3 regions of the Burkholderia mycopellens genome follow, and region 2 is predicted to be linked to each of the others. Evidence: predicted binding sites of a transcription regulator. Region 2 holds the regulator's gene; each other region holds the start of a gene.
The links. The regulator FliA, encoded in region 2, starts transcription of late flagellar genes. The targets are predictions, from matches to a motif close to CTAAAGTTTNNNNNNNNNNNGCCGNTA.
Positions count from the first base shown of each region.

Region 1: a site for FliA is predicted at 5,443-5,469, ahead of fliS (flagellar export chaperone FliS). Genes of this name have one in related genera too.
Region 3: a site for FliA is predicted at 4,652-4,678, ahead of fliD (flagellar filament capping protein FliD). Genes of this name have one in related genera too.

Region 1 covers NZ_OZ183802.1:3,779,623-3,786,696, reverse strand. Annotated here, with positions in the region: gene fliI (flagellar protein export ATPase FliI) at 1-1,298, opposite strand, end outside; gene fliH (flagellar assembly protein FliH) at 1,331-2,014, opposite strand; gene fliG (flagellar motor switch protein FliG) at 2,007-3,002, opposite strand; gene fliF (flagellar basal-body MS-ring/collar protein FliF) at 2,992-4,755, opposite strand; gene fliE (flagellar hook-basal body complex protein FliE) at 5,005-5,349, shown strand; gene fliS (flagellar export chaperone FliS) at 5,544-5,978, shown strand; gene ACPTTC_RS17630 (flagellar protein FliT) at 5,975-6,307, shown strand; gene ACPTTC_RS17625 (flagellar hook-length control protein FliK) at 6,437-7,074, shown strand, end outside.
Region 2 covers NZ_OZ183802.1:234,088-241,161, forward strand. Annotated here, with positions in the region: gene flhB (flagellar biosynthesis protein FlhB) at 1-679, shown strand, start outside; gene flhA (flagellar biosynthesis protein FlhA) at 676-2,775, shown strand; gene flhF (flagellar biosynthesis protein FlhF) at 2,772-4,508, shown strand; gene ACPTTC_RS01090 (MinD/ParA family protein) at 4,501-5,319, shown strand; gene ACPTTC_RS01095 (RNA polymerase sigma factor FliA) at 5,342-6,076, shown strand; S-adenosyl-L-homocysteine riboswitch at 6,175-6,290, shown strand; gene ahcY (adenosylhomocysteinase) at 6,323-7,074, shown strand, end outside.
Region 3 covers NZ_OZ183804.1:70,710-77,783, reverse strand. Annotated here, with positions in the region: gene ACPTTC_RS34365 (MFS transporter) at 1-731, opposite strand, end outside; gene ACPTTC_RS34360 (LysR family transcriptional regulator) at 913-1,821, opposite strand; gene ACPTTC_RS34355 (dTDP-4-dehydrorhamnose reductase family protein) at 2,060-3,025, opposite strand; gene ACPTTC_RS34350 (DoxX family protein) at 3,362-3,775, opposite strand; gene ACPTTC_RS34345 (hypothetical protein) at 4,191-4,475, shown strand; gene fliD (flagellar filament capping protein FliD) at 4,802-6,304, shown strand; gene ACPTTC_RS34335 (hypothetical protein) at 6,515-7,074, opposite strand, start outside.

The DNA of each region.
Region 1 (7,074 bases), 3.5 Mb from region 2:
TGCGTTTCGTCGATCAGCGCGGTCATCGCGCGGCTGATCGACGCCTCGATGTCGATCGCCGGGTAGTGGCCGGCCTCGGCGAGCGTGCGTGACAGCACGATGTGGCCGTCGAGGATCGCGCGCGCCGAATCGGCGATCGGGTCCTGCTGGTCGTCGCCTTCGGTCAGCACCGTGTAGAACGCGGTAATCGAGCCGCCGCCTTCCGGCCCGTTGCCGGTGCGCTCGACGAGCGCGGGCAGCTTCGCGAACACCGACGGCGGGTAGCCCTTCGTCGCGGGCGGCTCGCCGATCGCCAGCGCGATCTCGCGCTGCGCCATCGCGTAGCGCGTGAGCGAATCCATCAGCAGCAGCACGTGCTTGCCCTGGTCGCGGAAATACTCGGCGAGCGACGTCGCGTAGGCTGCGCCCTGCATCCGCAGCAGCGGCGACACGTCGGCCGGCGCCGCGACGACGACCGAGCGCGCGAGCCCGTCCTCGCCGAGGATCTGTTCGATGAATTCCTTCACTTCGCGGCCGCGTTCGCCGATCAGCCCGATCACGATCACTTCCGCGCTCGTGTAGCGCGCCATCGTGCCGAGCAGCACCGACTTGCCGACGCCCGAACCCGCGAACAGGCCCATCCGCTGCCCGCGGCCGACGGTGAGCAGTGCGTTGATCGCGCGCACGCCGACGTCGAGCACGTGGTGGATCGGTTCGCGCTCGAGCGGGTTGATCGACGGCGCCGACAGCGGCGCGTCGACCTTCGATGCGAGTGGGCCGAGGCCGTCGAGCGGGCGGCCCGACGCGTCGACGACGCGCCCGAGCATCTCCCAGCCGACCGGCAGCCGCTTCGCGCCCGCGAGCGGATCGGCGACGGGCGCGCTTTCGAGCGGCCACACGCGCGCGCCGGGCAGCACGCCCGCGACGTCGGTGGTCGGCATCAGGAACAGGCGATCGCCGGCGAAGCCGACGACTTCGGCTTGCGCGTGCGGCAGCGTGCTGCCGGGCGGCAGTTCGATCGTGCATTCGGCGCCGACCGACAGGCGCAGCCCGATCGCCTCGAGCACGAGGCCGGCCGCGCGCGTCAGGCGCCCGCACGGCCGCAGCGGCAACGCGTGGTGGCTGCGCGCGGCGAGCCCGTTCAGGTGGCTGCGCCAGTGCGCGAGATGCGGGTTGTGCGGTGCGCGCGGTGCGGCGCCGGGTGCATCGGCCGCTGCAGCGGTGGCGTGCGGGGTGGGGTGTTGTGCGGTGTCCGGCGCGGCGTCGTGCGCGTGCGGGCCGAACGACGCGAGCGCGAGTTCGCGCTCCAGCGGCGTCATGCCGTCGTGCGCGAGCGCCTCGGGCGGCCGCGTCACCACGTGCTCACCTTGCCGATCGCGGCGGCGACGCGCTGCCAGCGCGTGGGCAGCGTCGCGTCGACCTCGCCGGTCGCGGCGTGCGCGCGGCAGCCGCCGCGCTCGATCGACGCGTCGGTGCGCACGTTCCAGCCGAGCGCATCGAGATCGTCCTGCAGGTAGGCTTCGACGACGGGCAGGTCGGCCGGGTTCACCGCGAGATGCGGCGCGCCGGACAGCGCGGGTTCGGCGGCGAGCACGTCGCGCACGGCGGCAACCAGCGCGGCCGGGTCGTGCTTCACGTGCTGGCGCACGACCTGCTGCGCGATGTCGAGCGCGAGCTGCGCGATGTCGGCGGCAAGATCGTGTTCGACGGCCGACACGGCCTCGCGGAACGACGCGGCGAGCGCCGCGAGCTGCGCGGCCTGTTCGCGTGCGTCGGCCTGGCCGGCCTCGAAACCCTGTGCGCGACCCTGCTCGAAACCGGCCTGGTAGCCGAGCGCCTGGCCTTCGACGTGGCCGGCCGCATGGCCTTCGGCATGTGCGGCGTCGCGCACGCGCTGCAGTTCCTCGGCGAGCGCGGCGGCGGCGGCGGCCGCGTCGTCGGGCGGCGGCGGGGGCGGCGGCGGGTCGAACGACGCCATCTCCCACCGCTGGTACGCGGTGAGGGTGCCCGCGCGATCGCTCGCCGAATCAGACATACGCGTCTTCCGCCTTGCCGCCGATCGCGATCGCGCCGCTCTCGGCCAGGTTGCGCACGATCTGCAGGATGCGGCGCTGCTGCGTCTCGACGTCGGACACGCGTACCGGGCCGCGCGCGTCGAGATCCTCGGCGAGCAGTTCGGCCGCGCGCTGCGACATGTTCGCGAGGAACTTCTGGCGCAGTGCCGGCGGCGCGCCTTTCAGCGCGATGATCAGCGTTTCCGACTCGACTTCCTTGAGCACCATCTGGATCGCGCGGTCCTCGAGGTCGAGCAGGTTCTCGAACACGAACATCTGGTCGATGATCTTCTGCGCGAGTTCGGCGTCGTACTGGCGCACGCTTTCGAGCACGCCTTCCTCATGCACGCTCGTCATGAAGTTCAGGATCTCGGCCGCGGTGCGGATGCCGCCCATCGGGCTGCGCTTCAGGTTGTCGCTGCCGGACAGCAGGCCCGTCAGCACGTCGTCGAGCTCGCGCAGCGCTGCCGGCTGGATGCCGTCGAGCGTCGCGATCCGCAGGATCACGTCGTTACGCAGCCGCTCGGTGAAGCACGACGCGATTTCCGACGCCTGGTCGCGGTCGAGGTGCACGAGGATCGTCGCGATGATCTGCGGATGCTCGTTCTTGATCAGCTCGGCCACGGCGCCGGAATCCATCCACTTCAGGCCCTCGATGCCGCTCGTGTCGCTGCCCTGCAGGATGCGGTCGATCAGCACGCCGGCCTTGTCCTCGCCGAGCGCCTTGGTCAGCACCGAGCGGATGTAGTCGCTCGAATCGAGCGACAGCGCGGTGTGCTGCTCCGCTTCCTTCGCGAATTCGTGCAGCACGTCCTCGACCTGCTCGCGCGTGACGTTCTTCAGCGCGGCCATCGCGGCGCCGATCTTCTGGACCTCGCGCGGCGCGAGGAACTTGAATACCTGCGCGGCCTCTTCCTCGCCGATCGACATCAGCAGGAGCGCGCTCTTGGTCAAGCCTTCAGCGTTCATCGGACACCCAGTTCTTCACGACGGTGGCGACGATCTTCGGATCCTGGCGGGCGATCGTGCGCGCGTAGTCGAGGTTGCGTTCGTAACGGTTCTTCTCGCTCTCGAAGCCGAGCAGCAGCGCGTCGGGTTCCTCGGCTTTTTCCGGCGCCGGCAGGCCGTCGAGCGCGACCGGGTCTTCCGGCGCGGCGAGCGCCGGCGCGACCGGCTCGGGCGGCGGGAACGCGCGGCGCATCGCCGGGCGCACGAACATGAAGTAGAGCGCCGCCGCGGCCGCCGCGATACCGAGCCACTTCGCCGCTTCCTTCGCCATCGCGATCATGTCCGGCTGGCGCCACCACGGCAGGTCGGCGTACGGGTCGCTCGCGGTCGAGAACGCGCTGTTCACGACGTTCACCGAGTCGCCGCGCTTCTCGTCGTAGCCCATCGCGTCCTTCACGAGCTGTTCGACCTGCGCGAGCTTCGCGGGCGGCAGCGGCTGCATCGTCACGTGGCCCTTCGCGTCGGCGACCGGCTGGTAGTTGACGACGACCGCGACCGACAGCCGCTTCACGCTGCCCATCGGCTGCTCGAGATGGCGGATCGTCTTGTCGAGCTCGTAGTTGGTCGTCTGGTCCTTGCGGTCGCTCACCGGCGTCGCCTGCGGCGCGTTCGGGCCGTTGCCGGCGACGATCGGCGCGGAAGCCGGCTGCGGCGGCGTGTTCGACAGCGCGCCCGGCACGCCCGACGCGCCGCCCTGCGCGAGCTCGGTCGAGCTGCTGGTCTGCTGGCTGCGGATCGCGGCCTGCTGCGGCACGCCGTTCGGGCCGTAGCTTTCCGACGTCTGCTCGACCTTCGAGAAATCGAGGTCCGCGCTGACCTGCGAGCGCGCGTTGCCGGCGCCGAAGATCGGCGCGAGGATCGCGTCGATGCGCTTCTGCGTGTTGTGCTCGACCTGCTGCACGTACTTGAGCTGGCTCGCGTCGAGGCCGGATGCCGACGCGGTCTGGGTCAGCAGGTTGCCGTCCTGGTCGACGATCGTCACGTTTTTCGCGGGCATGTCGGGCACGCCGGACGACACCATTCGCGTGATGGCCTGAACCTGGCCCTCGTCGAGCACGCGGCCCGGGTAGAGGTCGACGAACACCGACGCGCTCGGCGCTTCCTTGTCACGCACGAACACCGACGGCTTCGGGATCGCGAGATGCACGCGCGCGCCGCGCACGGCGTTGATCGATTCGATGGTGCGCTGCAGCTCGCCTTCGAGCGCGCGCTGGTAGTTGATCTGTTCGGCGAACTGGCTGATGCCGAATTTCTGGTTGTCCATCAGCTCGAAGCCGACCGAGCCGCCCTTGGGCAGCCCCATCGCGGCGAGCTTCAGGCGCGTTTCATGCACCTGGTTCGACGGCACGAGGATCGCGCCGCCGGCATCGGCGAACTTGTAGGGAACGTTTGCTTGCTGGAGCGCGGCGATGATGGCACCGCCGTCGCGATCCGACAGGTTGCTGTACAGCACGCGGTAGTCGGGCGCGCGGCTCCACAGCACGAGCGCGGTGATGACGGCGACCGCGAACGCGACAGCGATCAGGAACGGCAGCTTCGGGTTGCCCTTCATCCGCGAGATGCCGGGGATGCGTTCCGCGAAGCCGCCAAGCCCGAAGTCCGCGCCTGCGCCACCCGCGCCCGGCAACGCGGCGGCCGCGGCGGCGCCGGGCGCCGGGCTGGCGAGGCCCGCGCGGGCGTCTGGGTTGATCAGCGAGTTGGCCTGCGAATCCATGCGTCGAGTTTCTCCGGAGCGGGACGACTGAGCTCGCTCGGACGAGCGGGCGGACAATGACACGATGCGATTATCGTGATCCGGGCCGTATTCCGATCGACCGAAAAGAGCGGGGTTTCCCCCGTACTTTCTCGGCTTTGACGCGCGGCGCGCTGCTATCCTTTTTCGGAATCCGGCATGGTGCGCGTGGTGCAGCGCCGGCGGATCTCCCGGTGCGTCCGGGTCTCTTCTCTCAGTTTTGGGGACAGCATGACTGCGAACGTCAGCGGAATCGGTTCGGTGTTGCAACAGATGCAGTCGATGGCCGCGCAGGCGTCCGGCGGCGTCGCGAGCCCGACGGCGGCACTGGCCGGCTCGGGCGCGGCGACGGCCAGCACCTTCGCGAGCGCGATGAAGGCGTCGCTCGACAAGATCAGCGGCGACCAGCAGCACGCGCTCGGCGAGGCGCAGGCGTTCGAGGTCGGCGCGCCGAACGTGTCGCTGAACGACGTGATGGTCGACATGCAGAAAGCCAACATCGGCTTCCAGTTCGGGCTCCAGGTCCGCAACAAGCTAGTGAGCGCTTACAACGACATCATGCAGATGTCGGTCTGACAGGACGGCTATCCGGGGAAAGCGCTCCGCGCACGGCCATCCGGGCGGGCCTGCGGGCCGGCCTTGCCGCGCCAGGCGGCATGCTCCGCTTGCCTAAAGCTTTCCAAATCCCTTCCGATAACTCCGGTGAAGGCCGCGTCGTGCGATGCACGGCGGCGGTTCCCGTATAGCCAACGCACAACAAGGAGAAGCGCATGTTTTCCCCAGGACACGCTGGAGCCAGTGCATACGCGCGTGTCGGCGTCGAGACGGGGGTGATGGGCGCCTCCCCGCACCGGTTGATCGCGATGCTGTACCAGGGCGCGCGGCAGGCGGTTGCGCTGGCGCGCATGCATTTGCAGCAGGGCAATGTATCCGCGCGCGGCGAAGCGATCGGCAAGGCGATCCGGATCGTCGACAGCGGGCTGAAGGCATCGCTGAACCGCGACGCGGGCGGCGAGATCGCGGAGCGGCTGGACGCGCTGTATGCGTATATCAGCCGGCGTCTGCTCGAGGCCAATGCGCAGGCGAGCGACGCGATGCTGGTCGAGGTCGACGGGCTGCTCGCGACGCTCGAGGAAGCATGGACGGGAATCGCCCCGGAAGTCGCGCGGATGGCCGCGCAACAGGCAGTGGAAGCATCGAGATGAATCGCAAGGCCGAATACTTCGAACGTTACGAGGCGCTTGCCGCCGTGTCGGGCCGGATGCTGGGCGCCGCCCGCAGCGCCGACTGGAGCGCGTTGCCGGGGTTGCAGGCCGAATTCATGCAGCTGGTCGACGGGCTGAAGGAAGCCGACCCGGGCGTCGTGCTCGACGAATCGGATCTCGGCCGCAAGCTTGACCTGATCCGCCGCATCCTGGCCGACGACGCCGCGATCCGCGATCTCGCGAGCCCGGACGTCGCGCGGCTGTCCGCGCTGTTCGAGGCGCGGCGCTCGACCCAGGTATTGACCGATCTCTACCGCGCGCGCGGGTAGGGCCCGTTTCCGGGGAAACGGGCGCGGGGCGCACGAGCCCGTTGCGGCAGACGCGCAGTTCCCGCGGACGGCACCGGTGTGTCGTTCCCGGATTCGCCACGATGTGGCTGAGGTGACCAGGCTCCGATCATGACCGGTATCGACCCCGTTGCGGCCGCACTGCTGGCGAGCCGCCTCGACAGCTTGCTGACCGGCACCGTGTCGGCGCCCGCCGGCGGCGGCGCGACCTCACAGGTCGGCACGCCGGGCACCGGCGCGCCGTCCACGCCTCCGGCCGGCAGTCCGCCTGCCGCGCCGCCCGCTTCCACCCAGACCGCGCTGTCCGATGTCGGGCGCGTGCTCGACGCGATCTCGCGCGCGGGCGGCGACTCGACGCCGGCCATTGCCGGGCGTGCGCCGCTGCTGGCTGACCCCACCGTGCTGCTGACCGACGCGGCCGCGCCGGCCGCGCCCGATCCGGCTGCGTCTTCCACGCCGGCTTCCGCGGCGCGCGAAGCGGCTACGACTTTGCCGGTTGCCGCGCTGCGCGCAGCGCTCGCGCAGGCGGTGAGCGAAAGCGGCCTCTTCTATGAATCCCATCTCGCGCAGTGGCTGGCCGGTCAGCGTCCGCTCGCGGCGTTGATGCGCGAGCCGCAGGCACGCCTCGCGGCCGCGCTCGCGCCGGCTGACCCGGATGCCGCACAGCACGGCTCGACCGACCCGCTCGACGAGCTGCTCGCGCAGCGCTCGCCGTTGCCGGCGACCGCGCGCGCAGCGGCGCAGCCGGG
Region 2 (7,074 bases):
CCTCGCGACGCAGCCGCTCGGCGCGGCGCTGCCCGATGCGCTGCACCTGGTCGCCGTGTGCTGCGGCACGACGGTCGCCGGGATGCTGGTGGTCGCCGCACTCGATGTGCCTTACCAAATCTGGCAGTACAACAAGAAGTTGCGCATGACGAAGGAAGAAGTGAAGCGCGAGCATCGCGAGAACGAAGGCGATCCGCACGTGAAGGGGCGCATCCGCCAGCAGCAGCGCGCGATCGCGCGCCGCCGGATGATGGCGGCCGTGCCGAAGGCCGACGTGGTCGTGACGAACCCGACGCACTTCGCCGTCGCGCTGCAATACACGGACGGCGAGATGCGCGCGCCGAAGGTCGTCGCGAAGGGGGTGAACCTCGTCGCCGCGCGCATCCGCGAACTCGCGGCCGAGCACAACGTGCCGCTGCTCGAAGCGCCGCCGCTCGCGCGTGCGCTGTATCACAACGTCGAACTGGAACGCGAGATTCCCGGCTCGTTGTACTCGGCCGTCGCCGAAGTGCTCGCGTGGGTCTACCAGCTCAAGCGCTTCCGCTCGGAAGGCGGCGCGTTCCCGGCGGCGCCGGTCGATCTGGTGGTGCCGGCCGACCTCGACAAGGGCGCGTCGGTGCCCGCCGAAGACGAGCGCGAAGAAGCCGAAGACACGCTCGGCAAGGCAGGTGCGGCATGAGCACCCCGACCGGCCTGTTCGCGAAGCGCCCGAACCCGTTCGCGGGCACCAACCTGCGCGCGCTCGCGGGCCCGATCCTCATCTGCATGATCCTGGGGATGATGATCCTGCCGCTGCCCCCGCTGCTGCTGGATCTGCTGTTCACGTTCAACATCGCGCTGTCGGTGATGGTGCTGCTCGTCAGCATGTACACGATGAAGCCGCTCGACTTCGCGGCGTTCCCGAGCGTGCTGCTGTTCTCGACGCTGCTGCGCCTGTCGCTGAACGTCGCGTCGACGCGCGTCGTGCTGCTCGAAGGCCACACGGGCCCGGACGCGGCCGGCCAGGTGATCGAGGCATTCGGCCACTTCCTCGTCGGCGGCAACTTCGCGGTCGGTATCGTCGTGTTCGTGATCCTGATGATCATCAACTTCATGGTGATCACGAAGGGCGCGGGGCGGATCGCCGAAGTGTCCGCGCGCTTCACGCTCGATGCGATGCCCGGCAAGCAGATGGCGATCGACGCCGACCTGAACGCGGGCCTCATCAACGAAGAGCAGGCCCGCAAGCGCCGCCTGGCCGTGTCGCAGGAAGCCGAGTTCTACGGGTCGATGGACGGCGCGTCGAAGTTCGTGCGCGGCGACGCGATCGCCGGCCTGATCATCATGGCGATCAACGTGATCGGCGGGCTGATCGTCGGGATGGTCCAGCACGACATGACGTTCGCCGCGGCCGGCACGAACTACACGCTGCTGACGATCGGCGACGGCCTCGTCGCGCAGATCCCGTCGCTCGTGATCTCGACCGCGGCGGGCGTGATCGTGTCGCGCGTCGCGACCGACGAGGACATCGGCACGCAGATCACCGGCCAGCTGTTCACGAACCCGCGCGTGCTGAACATCACCGGCGCGATCATCGGGCTGATGGGGCTGATCCCCGGCATGCCGCACTTCGCGTTCCTCGCGCTCGGCGGCGGCGCGATCTGGCTGGCCCGCACGCAGACCAAGCGCGCGGCGGCCCGCAAGGCGGCCGGCGACCTGACCGACATCGCGCCGCCCGCGGTGCTGCCGGCGGACAGCCACGAGGCGACCTGGGACGACGTGCAGCTGATCGACCCGCTCGGGCTGGAAGTCGGTTACCGGCTGATCCCGCTCGTCGACAAGAACAGCGACGGCGAACTGCTCAAGCGCATCAAGAGCATCCGCAAGAAATTCGCGCAGGAAATCGGCTTCCTGCCGCCGGTGATCCATATCCGCGACAACCTCGAGCTGCGGCCGAACGCGTACCGGATCGCGCTGAAGGGTGTCGAGATCGGTGTCGGCGAAGTGTTCCCGGGCCAGTGGCTCGCGATCAACCCCGGCCAGGTGACGGCCGCGCTGCCGGGCGCCGTCACGCAGGATCCCGCGTTCGGGCTGCCGGCCGTGTGGATCGACGTCGCGATGCGCGAACAGGCGCAGGTGTACGGCTACACGGTGGTCGACGCGAGCACGGTCGTCGCGACGCACCTGAATCATCTGGTCGTCCAGCACGCGGCCGAGCTGCTCGGCCGCCAGGAAGTGCAGTCGCTCGTCGAGCGCACCGGCAAGGACGCGCCGTCGCTCGTCGAGGACCTCATCCCGAAGACGATCTCGCTGACGACCCTGCAGAAGGTGCTGCAGAACCTGCTCGAGGAAGGCGTGCCGATCCGCGACATGCGCACGATCCTCGAGGCCGTGTCCGAACACGCGGGCCGCGGCGACGCGTTCGAGATCACGGCCGCCGTGCGGCTGGCGCTCGGCCGCGCGATCACGCAGCAGTGGTATCCGGGCGCAGGCGAGATGCAGGTGATGGGCCTCGACTCGAATCTCGAGCGCGTGCTGTCGCAGGCGCTCGCCACCGGCGCGAACCCGGGTCTCGAACCCGGCCTCGCGCACAACCTTCTGACCGGCACGCAACAGGCGATGCTGCGTCAACAGAATCTCGGGCTGCCGCCCGTGCTGCTGGTGCAGCACGCGCTGCGCGCGATGCTCGCGCGTTTCCTGCGCCGCAGCCTGCCGCAATTGAAAGTGCTGTCGTACGCCGAAGTGCCGGACACACGCACGATCAAAGTCGTTAACGTCATCGGGGGTTCCGCTTGAACATTCGCAAATTCACCGGCGCAACGAGCCGCGACGCACTTCGTCTCGTGCGCGAGGCGCTCGGCGCCGACGCGGTCGTGCTGTCGAACCGCACGCTCGATGACGGCAGCGTGGAAATCGTTGCGCTTGCTGATTCGGACCTGGCCGCCGTGACGCCGCCGGCTGCGGCGCGCCCGCGCATCGCCGCGCCGCGCGTGCCGGAATCCGTGCCGGCCGCCGCGGTGCCGGGCATCGTGTCGCGCCCGGGCGCGGCGCTGGCCCGCCCGACGGTCAATCCGTATGCGGCAGGTGAAGGCGGGCTGCCGGACGTGTTCTCGTCGGTGTTCGGCGCAAGCGCCGAGGCAGACGACTCGGCGGCGCAACCGTCGGCGATCGATGACGACGCGCTGGCTGCGGCAGCGCCGCCTGCCGCGGCCCCGGCCGCCGCCTCCGAACCCGCACCGTGGCTCGTCGAGCACGCGAAGCGCCTGACGCAGCAGCGTGACGCGCTGATGGCGCGTGCGCAGGCGGCGCCCGCCGCGCCGCAGGCGAGCGCGCCTGCCCCGCGGGCCGCCGCGAGCGCGACGCCGCCCGACTGGGCGCGCGACATCGTGCGCGACGCCGAACGCCGGATGCCGGCCGCCGCCCGCGCGCCCGACACGAACGCGAACGCGGCCTATGCTGCGAAGACGGCCGAGCGCACGCGCCTGTCCGACGACACCGCGGCCGCGGTGGCCGACGCAGTGAAGTCGCGCATCGAGCGGATCGTCAACGATACGGTGATGCAGGAGCTCGGCGAACTGCGCGGGATGATGGAAGAGCAGTTCGACAGCCTGTTGTGGCACGACCGCCAGCGTCGCAGCGCCGTGCATGGTGCGCTGACGAAGCACCTGTTCGCGGCCGGTTTCTCCGCGCAGCTCGTGCGGATGCTGGTCGACAACATGCCGGCCGGCGACGGCGCGCAGACCTTCGAACAGGCCGCCGCATGGGCGCAGTCGGTGCTCGCGTCGAACCTGCCGGTGCTCGAAAGCGAGGATGCGCTGATGGAGCGCGGCGGCGTGTTCGCGCTGATGGGGCCGACGGGCGTCGGCAAGACGACCACCACCGCGAAGCTGGCCGCACGCTGCGTGATGCGCTTCGGCGCGAGCAAGGTCGCGCTGCTGACCACCGACAGCTACCGGATCGGCGGCCACGAGCAGCTGCGCATCTTCGGCAAGATCCTCGGCGTGCCGGTGCACGCGGTGAAGGATGCGGGCGACCTCGCGCTCGCGCTGTCCGAGCTGCGCAACAAGCACATCGTGCTGATCGACACGATCGGCATGAGCCAGCGCGACCGCGCGGTATCCGACCAGATCGCGATGCTGCACGGGGCGAACGCGCCGGTGCAGCGCCTGCTGCTGCTCAACGCGACGAGCCACGGCGACACGCTCAACGAAGTCGTGCAGGCGTACCGCAGCGCGGGCGAGCATCCGGACCTGGCCGGCTGCATCCTCACGAAGCTCGACGAGGCGACCCACCTCGGCGGCGTGCTCGACACGGTGATCCGCTACAAGCTGCCGATCCATTACGTGTCGACCGGCCAGAAGGTGCCGGAGAACCTGTACGTCGCGTCGACCAAATTCCTGCTGAAGAGCGCGTTCTGTGTACCGCGCGACGGCTCGCCCTTCGTGCCGCAAGACGAGGACATGCCGACGCTGCTCTCCGCACTGACCGCACGTTCCACCGCCGAGCTGCACGAGGTGCGATTTGGATAAACGAAACATCGACCAGGCCGAAGGCCTGCGGCGCCTGCTGGCCGGGCGCGCGTCGCGCATCGTCGCGGTGACGGGCGGGCCGGCGGGTGTCGGCTGCACGTCCACCGTCGTGAACCTGGCGGCGGCGCTCGCGTCGCTCGGCAAGGATGTGCTCGTCGTCGACGAGCGTGCCGACGTGCATTCGGCCAGCGCGACGCTGGCGGGCGCGTGGCTGCGCGACGGCGAACGCACGCGGGTCGCGGCCGGCTTCGGCCTGTGCGGCGCGGCGCGGCTCGCACGCACCGGCTACACCGATGCGCAACTGAGCGATTTCATCGACGGGCCGGCCGACATCGTCCTCGTCGACGCGCAGCTCGGCGCCGACGGTTCGTTCTCGACGCTCGCACGTGAAGCGCACGACGTGCTGGTCGTCACGCGGGTCGCCGCGCAGGCGATCACCGAGGCGTACGCGTGCATGAAGCGGCTGCATTTCGCGCATGCGCTCGCGCAGTTCCGCGTGCTGACCAATCACGTCGGCAGCCACGCGGACGCGAAGGTCGCGTTCGACAACCTCGCGGGCGTCGCGAGCCGCTACCTGACGGTGTCGATCGCCGACGCGGGCTGCGTGAGCGCCGATCCGCTCGTCGAGCACGCACGCGAGCTGATGCGTGTCGTGGTCGACGCGTTCCCGTCGTCGGCTGCCGCGCGCGACTACCGGCAGATTGCCGCCGACCTGCTGTACTGGCCGATGCGCCCGCATTCGGGAGCGGGCCGCGCCGTGCACGCGGGCGGCAAGCCGTCGTATGAGGCGGGCGCGGCACACGCCGCGTGAGGGCCACCGGAAGGAGAGAGCCATGATGTACAACGCTCAAGGAAAGATGTCCCAGGCCGACGTGCTCGCGCAATATGCGCCGCTCGTGCGACGCCTCGGGCTGCAGCTCGTCGCGAAGATGCCGGCGAGCGTCGACCTCGACGACCTGATCCAGGCCGGCATGATCGGCCTGATGGACGCGGCCGGCCGCTACAAGGAAGACCAGGGCGCGCAGTTCGAGACCTACGCGACGCAGCGCATCCGCGGCGCGATGCTCGACGAGCTGCGCAGCAACGACTGGCTGCCGCGCAGCCTGCGCAAGACGTCGCGCGAGGTCGAGCACGCGGTGCACCAGGTCGAGCAGCATCTCGGCCGCTCGGCGAGCGAGACCGAGATCGCGCAGCACCTGAACATGCCGCTCGACGAATACCAGGGGATGCTGCAGGACCTGCACGGCAGCCAGCTGATCTACTACGAGGATTTCGACCGTGCGGCCGACGACGAGCCGTTCCTCGACCGCTACCGCGTCGATCACGCCGATCCGCTGTCGGCGCTGCTCGACGAGCACCTGCGCGAAGCGCTCGTCGAGGCGATCGAGCGGCTGCCGGAGCGCGAGAAGCTGCTGATGTCGCTGTACTACGAACGGGGTCTGAATCTGCGCGAGATCGGCGCGGTGCTCGAAGTGAGCGAATCGCGCGTGTGCCAGCTGCACAGCCAGGCCGTCGCGCGCCTGCGCGCGCGGCTGCGCGAACAGGCGTGGGTCGGCGCGGAGTCCTGACCCTTTCCTGACGGCCGCGCGCGACGGCGCCGCGCGCTTGCGTCGTGTGTGCGCCGCGCTTGCGCATTCTGCGCGCCGATTTGCTACAATCCTCTCCGCTTTCCGAGGAGCGTTGCGACGGACCATCCTGCGTCCGCCAGGCTCGGAAGGCTTCACCAAGCAGCCGCGCGGCACAACCGCGCCGGTTCCGCTTCCTGAACGGCGCTCACGTCACCAATCTAGAAACTTTTTAGAAAGGAGGGCGTGATGAACGCCATGATCGATTCCAAAGCTTCCAACGATTACGTCGTCGCCGACATGGCGCTGGCCGGCTGGGGCCGCAAGGAACTGAATATCGCCGAGACCGAAATGCCGGGCCTCGTGCAGATCCGTGACGAATACAAGGCACAGCAGCCGCTGAAGGGCGCGCGCATCGCCGGTTCGCTGCACATGACGATCCAGACGGGCGTGCTGATCGAGACGCTGAAGGCGCTCGGCGCGGACGTCCGCTGGGCCTCGTGCAACATCTTCTCGACGCAGGACCATGCCGCCGCCGCGATCGTCGAAGCCGGCACGCCGGTGTTCGCGTTCAAGGGCGAATCGCTCGACGAATACTGGGAGTTCTCGCACCGCATCTTCGAATGGCCGAACGGCGAATTCGCGAACATGATCCTGGACGACGGCGGCGACGCAACGCTGCTGCTGATCCTCGGCGCGAAGGCCGAGAAGGACCGTTCGGTGATCGCGAAGCCGACCAACGAGGAAGAAGTCGCGCTGTACAAGTCGATCGCGAAGCACCTCGACGCGGACCCGACCTGGTACTCGACGCGCCTCGCGCACATCAAGGGCGTGACCGAGGAAACCACGACCGGCGTGCACCGCCTGTACCAGATGGAAAAGGACGGCCGCCTGCCGTTCCCGGCGTTCAACGTGAACGATTCGGTCACGAAGTCGAAGTTCGACAACCTGTACGGCTGCCGCGAATCGCTGGTCGACGGCATCAAGCGCGCGACCGACGT
Region 3 (7,074 bases), on a different replicon from region 2:
AGCAGGTTCGCGCGATCGCGAGCGAACACGTCGCGCAGCGGCGACTTCGCTCGCCCCTTCTCGCCGAGCCGGCGGAAATCGGCCGGTTCGTCGATGTTGCGGCGGATGTAGAGCCCGACCGGGCCGATCAGCAGCCCGACCGAGAACGCGACGCGCCAGCCCCACGCATGCAGTTGGTCGGTCGTCAGCAGCAGGCTCAGCAGCGCGGACACGCCAGCCGCGAGCACCGTCGCGAGCCCCTGCGTCGACATCTGCCAGCTCGCGAAGAAGCCGCGCCGCTTCGCATCGGCCTGCTCGACCATGAACGCCGTCGCCGCGCCGAATTCGCCGCCGGTCGAGAAACCCTGCAGCATCCGCGCGACGATGATCAGCAGCGGCGACGCGATGCCGATCTGCGCATACGTCGGCGCGAACGCGATCATCGCGGTGCCGAGCATCATCAGCCCGATCGACATCGTCAGCGACGCCTTGCGGCCCGCGCGGTCCGCATAGCTGCCGAGCACGATCGAGCCGAGCGGGCGCGTGACGAACGAAATGCCGAACGTGCCCACCGACAGCAGCAGCGAAGTCGCCGCGTCGTGCGTGGGGAAGAACAGCTGGCCGATGACGATCGCGAAATAGCCGTAGATCAGCAGGTCGTAGAACTCCAGCGCGTTCCCGATGCTCGCGGCGCAGATCTCGCGCCACGGATTGTGCGGGGCCGGCGTCGCGGCGTGTGTGTTGCGGGTCATCCCTGTGCTCCTCCGGTAACGCTGGCCATCAGGATTTTGAAAGACGGTGCGCGGCTTTGCCGGCGGCCGTTCGGGCCAGTCAAGCGCGGAGTGTAGGCAACGCGGGGCGGGCGTTCGTGCCGTTTCGGCACGCAATCGTGCCGATCGGCGCGCGGGCCCCGGAACCGCCGCTCACGGCAGGCTATGCCGCGCCGTCGTCGCGCGACGGCGCGGTGCGCCAGATCGCATCCAGCACCGGGTGCGGGTCGTTCCGGCGCCGATACAGTGCGATGTCGAAGCCGATCTGCCAGTCGGCGCCCCCGACGATCGCGAGTTCGCCGCGCCGCACGTCATCGGCGACGAGCCGCTGCGGCAGCCACGCGAGGCCGAGCCCGCGACGCGCCATCGCGAGAATCGCTTCATACGAATCGGCCTGGTACACGGGGCGCAGCGTCGGGCGGTTCGGCATTTCGGCAAGATGCCGCGCGAGCACCGCGCGCAGCGTCAGGGTGCGCGCGAACGCGAGCCATGGCACCGGCGCCTGCCCCGCCGGCAGCCGGTAGCGCACGCTGCCGCGCGCATCGAACGCACTGACCGGCACCAGCACCTCGCGCGCGACCGACAGCCAGTCGAAGCGGTCGCGATCGATCAGCAGCCGCGTATGCGGGCTCGAATAGACGATCAGCATGTCGGCATCGCCGGCCGTGAGTTGCAGGATCGCTTCCTCCGCGCTGCCGGTCGATACGGTCGCCGTGAAGAAGCCTGCGCGCGCAACCGTCTCGTCGTACCAGTCGGGGAAGAAGGTGGCCGAGAGCGTGCGGCCGGTCGCGATCCTGAGATTGTTCTCCAGCACCGGCGTCGCTTCCTGAAGTTGCGTGCGGGCGCCATGCAGGATGTCGAGCGCGTTCGACGCCGCATCGAGGAACACGGTGCCGGCCGCCGTCAGTTCGAGCGGCTTCGTGCGCGCGATCAGGCGCGTGCCGACCCATTCCTCGAGCGACCGGATGCGGCGGCCGAACGCCGGATGCGTGACGAAGCGGTTCTCCGCCGCGCGCGTGAAGCTGCGCGTGCGCGCGAGTTCGACGAAGTCTTCGAGCCATTTCAGTTGCATGGCTGGGCTCCTGGGTGGGCGACGAGGTGCGGGCCGGTGCGCGCTCGCGAACGGCATTCATGGCGCGGCCGCCGGCATGGGCAGATGCGGCTCATGTGGCTCATGTGGCTCGTGTGGCTCGTGTGGCTCGTGTGGCTCATGTGGCTCGTGCGGCTCTGCGGCTCTGCGGCTCTGCGGCTCTGCGGCTCATGCGTCGCAGGCCGTGCAGGCCACGCGGGCCGCGCGTAGCGCCCGGATCCTACAGCGCCTGCGGCGCATCGCGCAGCACGGCGCGCAGCGCGGTATCGAACGGCGTCGCGTGATCGATCCCGGCCGCGCGCACGCGCGACGCGTCCAGATGGCAATCGTACGGGCGCGGCGTCGCGTCGGTCGGCTGGTCGATTCGCTCGAGCGCGGCTTCGACGCCGAGCGCGGCCGCGATCCGCTGCGCGATGTCGTACTTCGTCATCGGCTCCTCGCCCGACCAGTGACGGAGGCCCGTGATCGACGCCCCCGCGAGATGGCGCAGCGTCAGGTCGCGGATGACGTCCGCGACATCCGGCGTATAGGTCGGGTAACGGATCGCCCAAGCGTCCATGCCGACCGCGCCGGCGCCCGGCCGAGCGGATGCGACGATCGCCGGCACGAGGCTCGTGACGGCCGATTCGCTCCAGTCGACGATCGGGCCGAAGAGCAGCGGCAGACGCAGCACGCACGACAGCGGCGACGCGGCGAGCAGCGCTGCCTCGCCCTCCAGCTTCGTGCGGCCGTAGATGTTCAGCGGATTCGGGGCGGCGTCCTCGCGGTATGGGGCAGCCTTGCCGTCGAAGACGTAGTCGGTGGAGATGCCGAGCGTCCATGCGCCGTGGCGCGCGGCAAGCGCACCGATGCGGGCCGGGGCGGTGACGTTGATCGCGCGGGCGCCGGCAGGATCGCGTTCGCAGACGTCCGGACGGCGTTCGGCCGCGCAGATGATCACGGCGGCCGGTTGGCGGGTGGCGAAGAGGTGTTCGAGGGCCGGCTCGTCGAGGACGTCGAGTTCGGCGAGGTTTTCCGGTGGCAGTGCGAGGCGTTTTGCGCCCGCGCTTTGCGGGTTCCGGAGGGTCGCGACGAGGTTCAACGACGATTCGCGGGCCAGGGACGCGGCAACCGCACGGCCGAGGAGGCCGGCGGCGCCGATGAGCAGGACGGTCGGGAGGACGGTCGACGTGGTCGGGTTTGGCATGGGCGGCAATCCGGGTGACGTGGGGGCGCGAAGTCGCGATCGACATTCGAGCCACGGTGGTGCGGAGGATAGCCGAGTATCGCGGCCGGCACATCGTGTGCGGCAGATCGGAAACGCCTCGACGGACGGGTGTCATGTGCGCCGCGGCCGACGGCCGGCCCGGCGCACCGTCCGCCGGGATGATGCCCGTGCTGCCGGCGACGTCGGCTCGCCGCGCGGCCGCCCCTGCGCGAGTGCGATCCGCGGAGCGGCCACACCGCGCCCCTCGCCAACAAGCAAAGCCCGGTGCGCTTGCGCGCACCGGGCGGTCACATCGGCAGGCAACGCCGCCCCGCCTTACTTCCGGTCGAGCGAATACCGCCCCGGCCCGGTCAGGGCGAGCAACAGCAACCCGCCGATGATGCTCACGTTCTTGTAGAAGTTGATCATCGCCATGTATTGCTCCATCCCCTGCAGCGCCCAGTAGCGATGGCCGATCAGCGCGGTCGCGAGCGTATAGGCGGCGAACACGAGTGCGAGCGGACGCGTATAGAAGCCGATCGCGATCAGCAGGCCACCGGCCAGTTCGACCCCGACCGCGATCGCGGCTGCCAGTTCGGGCGCCGGGTTCCCCGTCGACGCCATGTACGCGACCGTGCCCGAGAAGCCGTTCAGCTTCTGCCAGCCGAACAGCACGAACAGGATCATCAACAACACGCGAGCCGCCAGCAGCAGTTCGTCCTTCTTCGATTCCAGCGAAACGTAACGCATGACAATCACCCTTGAATTGACGGTTTGATGCGTCCGGTGCCGATACGCGCCACATTGGCGCGCCAGGTCGGCAACGAACCACTCCTCGCACGATCGGACAGCAAGCCGGCCGGCCTGCCGCCGAAGAATCCGTCCGGCCGCGCCGCTCCCGGCGCGCTCCGGATCGGTTCTGGCGAAGCACGGATGCAGTCTACTGTCCTGCCACAAATCATCAATCCGTCAAAACAAGATTCGCTGTCTCACATAAGTGGACAATCGAGCGAAACAAGGCCATGACGCGGCAGCGGCGAATCCGATCAAATCGACCTGCCCTTATGTTTCAAGAACATGAAAACTGCCCGCGCATATCCGGATTCCGTATCCACTCGATATTGAAGCGCCAATTGGCGCAAGCAGGCCATATCGACGTATCGCCATGCGTTATTCGACGATACGTTATGTGCATGAACCTGAAATCAATGAATTAAGCGTGCAACTCGGCGTTCTTTCCAATCGGCGAATCATCCTGTTTCGGACAAAGACACCCGGCCTGGAAATGCGCATTGGGAAGCGAAAACGTTTCCCACGCGAGCGGGTTGATGTCGGCGGCGGCGGTTTTCGTCCAGTGGGCAAGGGTTTCAGCCCGATAGCCGCCGGCAGGAACACCTTCCACACACCGTCGATCGATCCGGTGTTTAGCAGGGCAAGCGAGACAACGTGATCAGGCATTCACGCGCTCGGCAAGTTTTCACTGCCGGCAAAAATCCTTGAATAAATACAATTGAAGTGATGAGTTAACGGCAAAAAATCGCAAACCTTTAGCCCGCGCTACACCGTCGCATTTCCGTCTGCATTTTTCTCAACATGCATTACAAAAAATTACCAAGCAATACCGATTTAAATATACGATAGCGCACGTCCTTACGTTTTCCCGACACTCCCGTGAACCCCGGAACGCGTCGCACCGGACACGGCCGGCAGGCGAACCGCCGCAGGCCGTCACGGCAGCCGCTCGTCACGGGATCGCTTTTCAACCGGAGACCACCCATGGCAACGAACACGCCTGTGAACAGCAGCGCGAACGCGAACAGCCTGATGCAACAGGCGGCGCAATCGATCATCAACGGCTCGACCGGCAATCCGGCGATGGACGTCGGCACGCTCGTCAAGACGCTGGTGAACGCGAAGACGGCCGGCCGGGTCGCGGCGCTCGCCGCGTCGCAGCAGACCGGCACCACGCAGATTTCCGCATTCGGTGCGCTGTCGTCGGCGCTGGGGGCGCTCGAGGCGGGCCTCGCGTCGCTGACGAATGGCGCGCTGCAGTCGACGTTTACCGCGGTCGCGAGCGGCAAGGGCCTGACCGCGACGGCGGGCGCAGGCGCGGTTGCCGGCACCTATACGGTCGGCGTCACGCAGGTCGCAACCGCGCAGGCGCTGGCTTCGTCGGGCTTCGACGGTAGCAAGGCGCTCGGCACCGGCACGCTGACGCTGTCGCTCGGCAGCCAGTCGTTCAAGGTCGACGTGAACGGCACGAACAACACGCTGTCGGGCATCGCGGCCGCGATCAACGCCGCATCGAACAACCCGGGGATCAGCGCGACCGTCATCAACGGCACCGACGGCGCGCACCTCGTGCTCGCGTCGACGAAGACGGGCTCGGCGAACGCGATCAGCGTCGCGGTCGGCAACGTGGCCAACGACACCGGGCTGTCGAACCTCGGCGTCACGTCGACGGCCGACACGACCGGCGGCGCGTCGAAGATCGACTCGGCGAACAGCGCGGCCGCGTGGCGGCAAAGCGCCGTTGCGCAGGACGCGAAGTTCACGCTCAACGGCATCGCGTCGACCAGCGCGAGCAACACGGTGTCGGGCGTGCTGAACGGCGTCACGCTGAACCTGTCGGCGGCCGCGGTCAGCGCGACCGATACGCAGACGCTGACGGTCAGCACCGATACGAAGTCGCAGGCGGCCACGATCACGAATTTCGTGAGCCTGTACAACACCGTCGTCAAGACCATGGGCGCACTGTCGAGCTACACGGCAGGGGCAAGCTCGCAGGGCGCGCTGATCGGCGATTCGACGCTGAACACGATCCGCAACTCGCTTGCGTCGATCGTCGCGCGCGGCGTCCCCAACGAGAACGGCAACGGGCACACGAACCTGATGGCGATCGGCATCTCGCTCGAGAAGGACGGCACGCTGAAGGTCGACAGCGCGAAGCTCGACAGTGCGCTGACCAACAACCCGTCGGGCGTCGCGCGCCTGTTCAACTCGACGAACGGGATGGGCAAGCACCTGACCGACCAGATCGCGCCCTTCACGAAGAAAGGCGGGATGATCGAGGTGCGCACGAACGCGCTGAGCGCCGACCTGAAGCGCGTCACGCAGCAGCAGACGGATCTGGCCGACTATGCCGCGCAGCTGACCAAGCAGTACCAGGCGCAGTTCACGGCGCTCAACACGCTGATGGCCAAGATGAACTCGAACACGCAGTACCTGACCCGACTGTTCGGCGGCGCCAACAGCAGCGGCACGCTGGCGAACAAGTGACGAGCGGCCGGGCCGCACGATGATCGTGGCGGCGGCCGCCGGTCAATGGATCGACCGGCTCGCGCCGCCGCGCGCGCCTCTGCTCGCAATGTCCCGCCAGGACACATCGCTCACGCCCGGCGGTGCGCGAGCGCGCGACGGGCTCCCTTCCCCGGTTCGCGCCATCGCGGCACGCAGCCTGTCCGCGGTTCGCGCGAACCGGACGCGCCGTCAGCCGAGACCTTCTACCCGATCGGCGAACAAGTCGATCGCACGCGACACCTGACGCCCGAAATAGCCCGGCCGCTCGTGCTCGTAGGCGCGCAGCAGCGACGTGCATTCACGCTCGGCCCAGCGCCACACGGGGCCCTGCTTCGCGAAGACCGGATGCGCGTGCAGCTCGGCCGGTACCGTGTGCTCGTCGTCCCAGCCCCAGAAATACGCCTGGCGCGCACGTGCGAACGGCATCCCCAGATTGCTCGCCACGGTCTCGTCGTGGCGCAGCGTGAAATCGACGATTTCCTTGCGCGCACGGCCGCCGATATCGTGACGCGCCTCGATCCAGCAGTGATACCTCGCCAGCTGCGACAGATGCCGCGCGGTGCGGCGGCGCTCGCGCGTCGTGCACAGCGCATACAGGTTGCCGCCGCCGAAATCCAGCACCTCCCCACCCGCGAACGGCCGGTAAGGCTTGCCGGTCAGCAGTGTCAGCACCTGCGCGCCGACGATCGCGTAGTCGGCACATCGCATGTAGCCGCTGCGCGTCGTCGCTTCCGACACGCTCCGGTGGA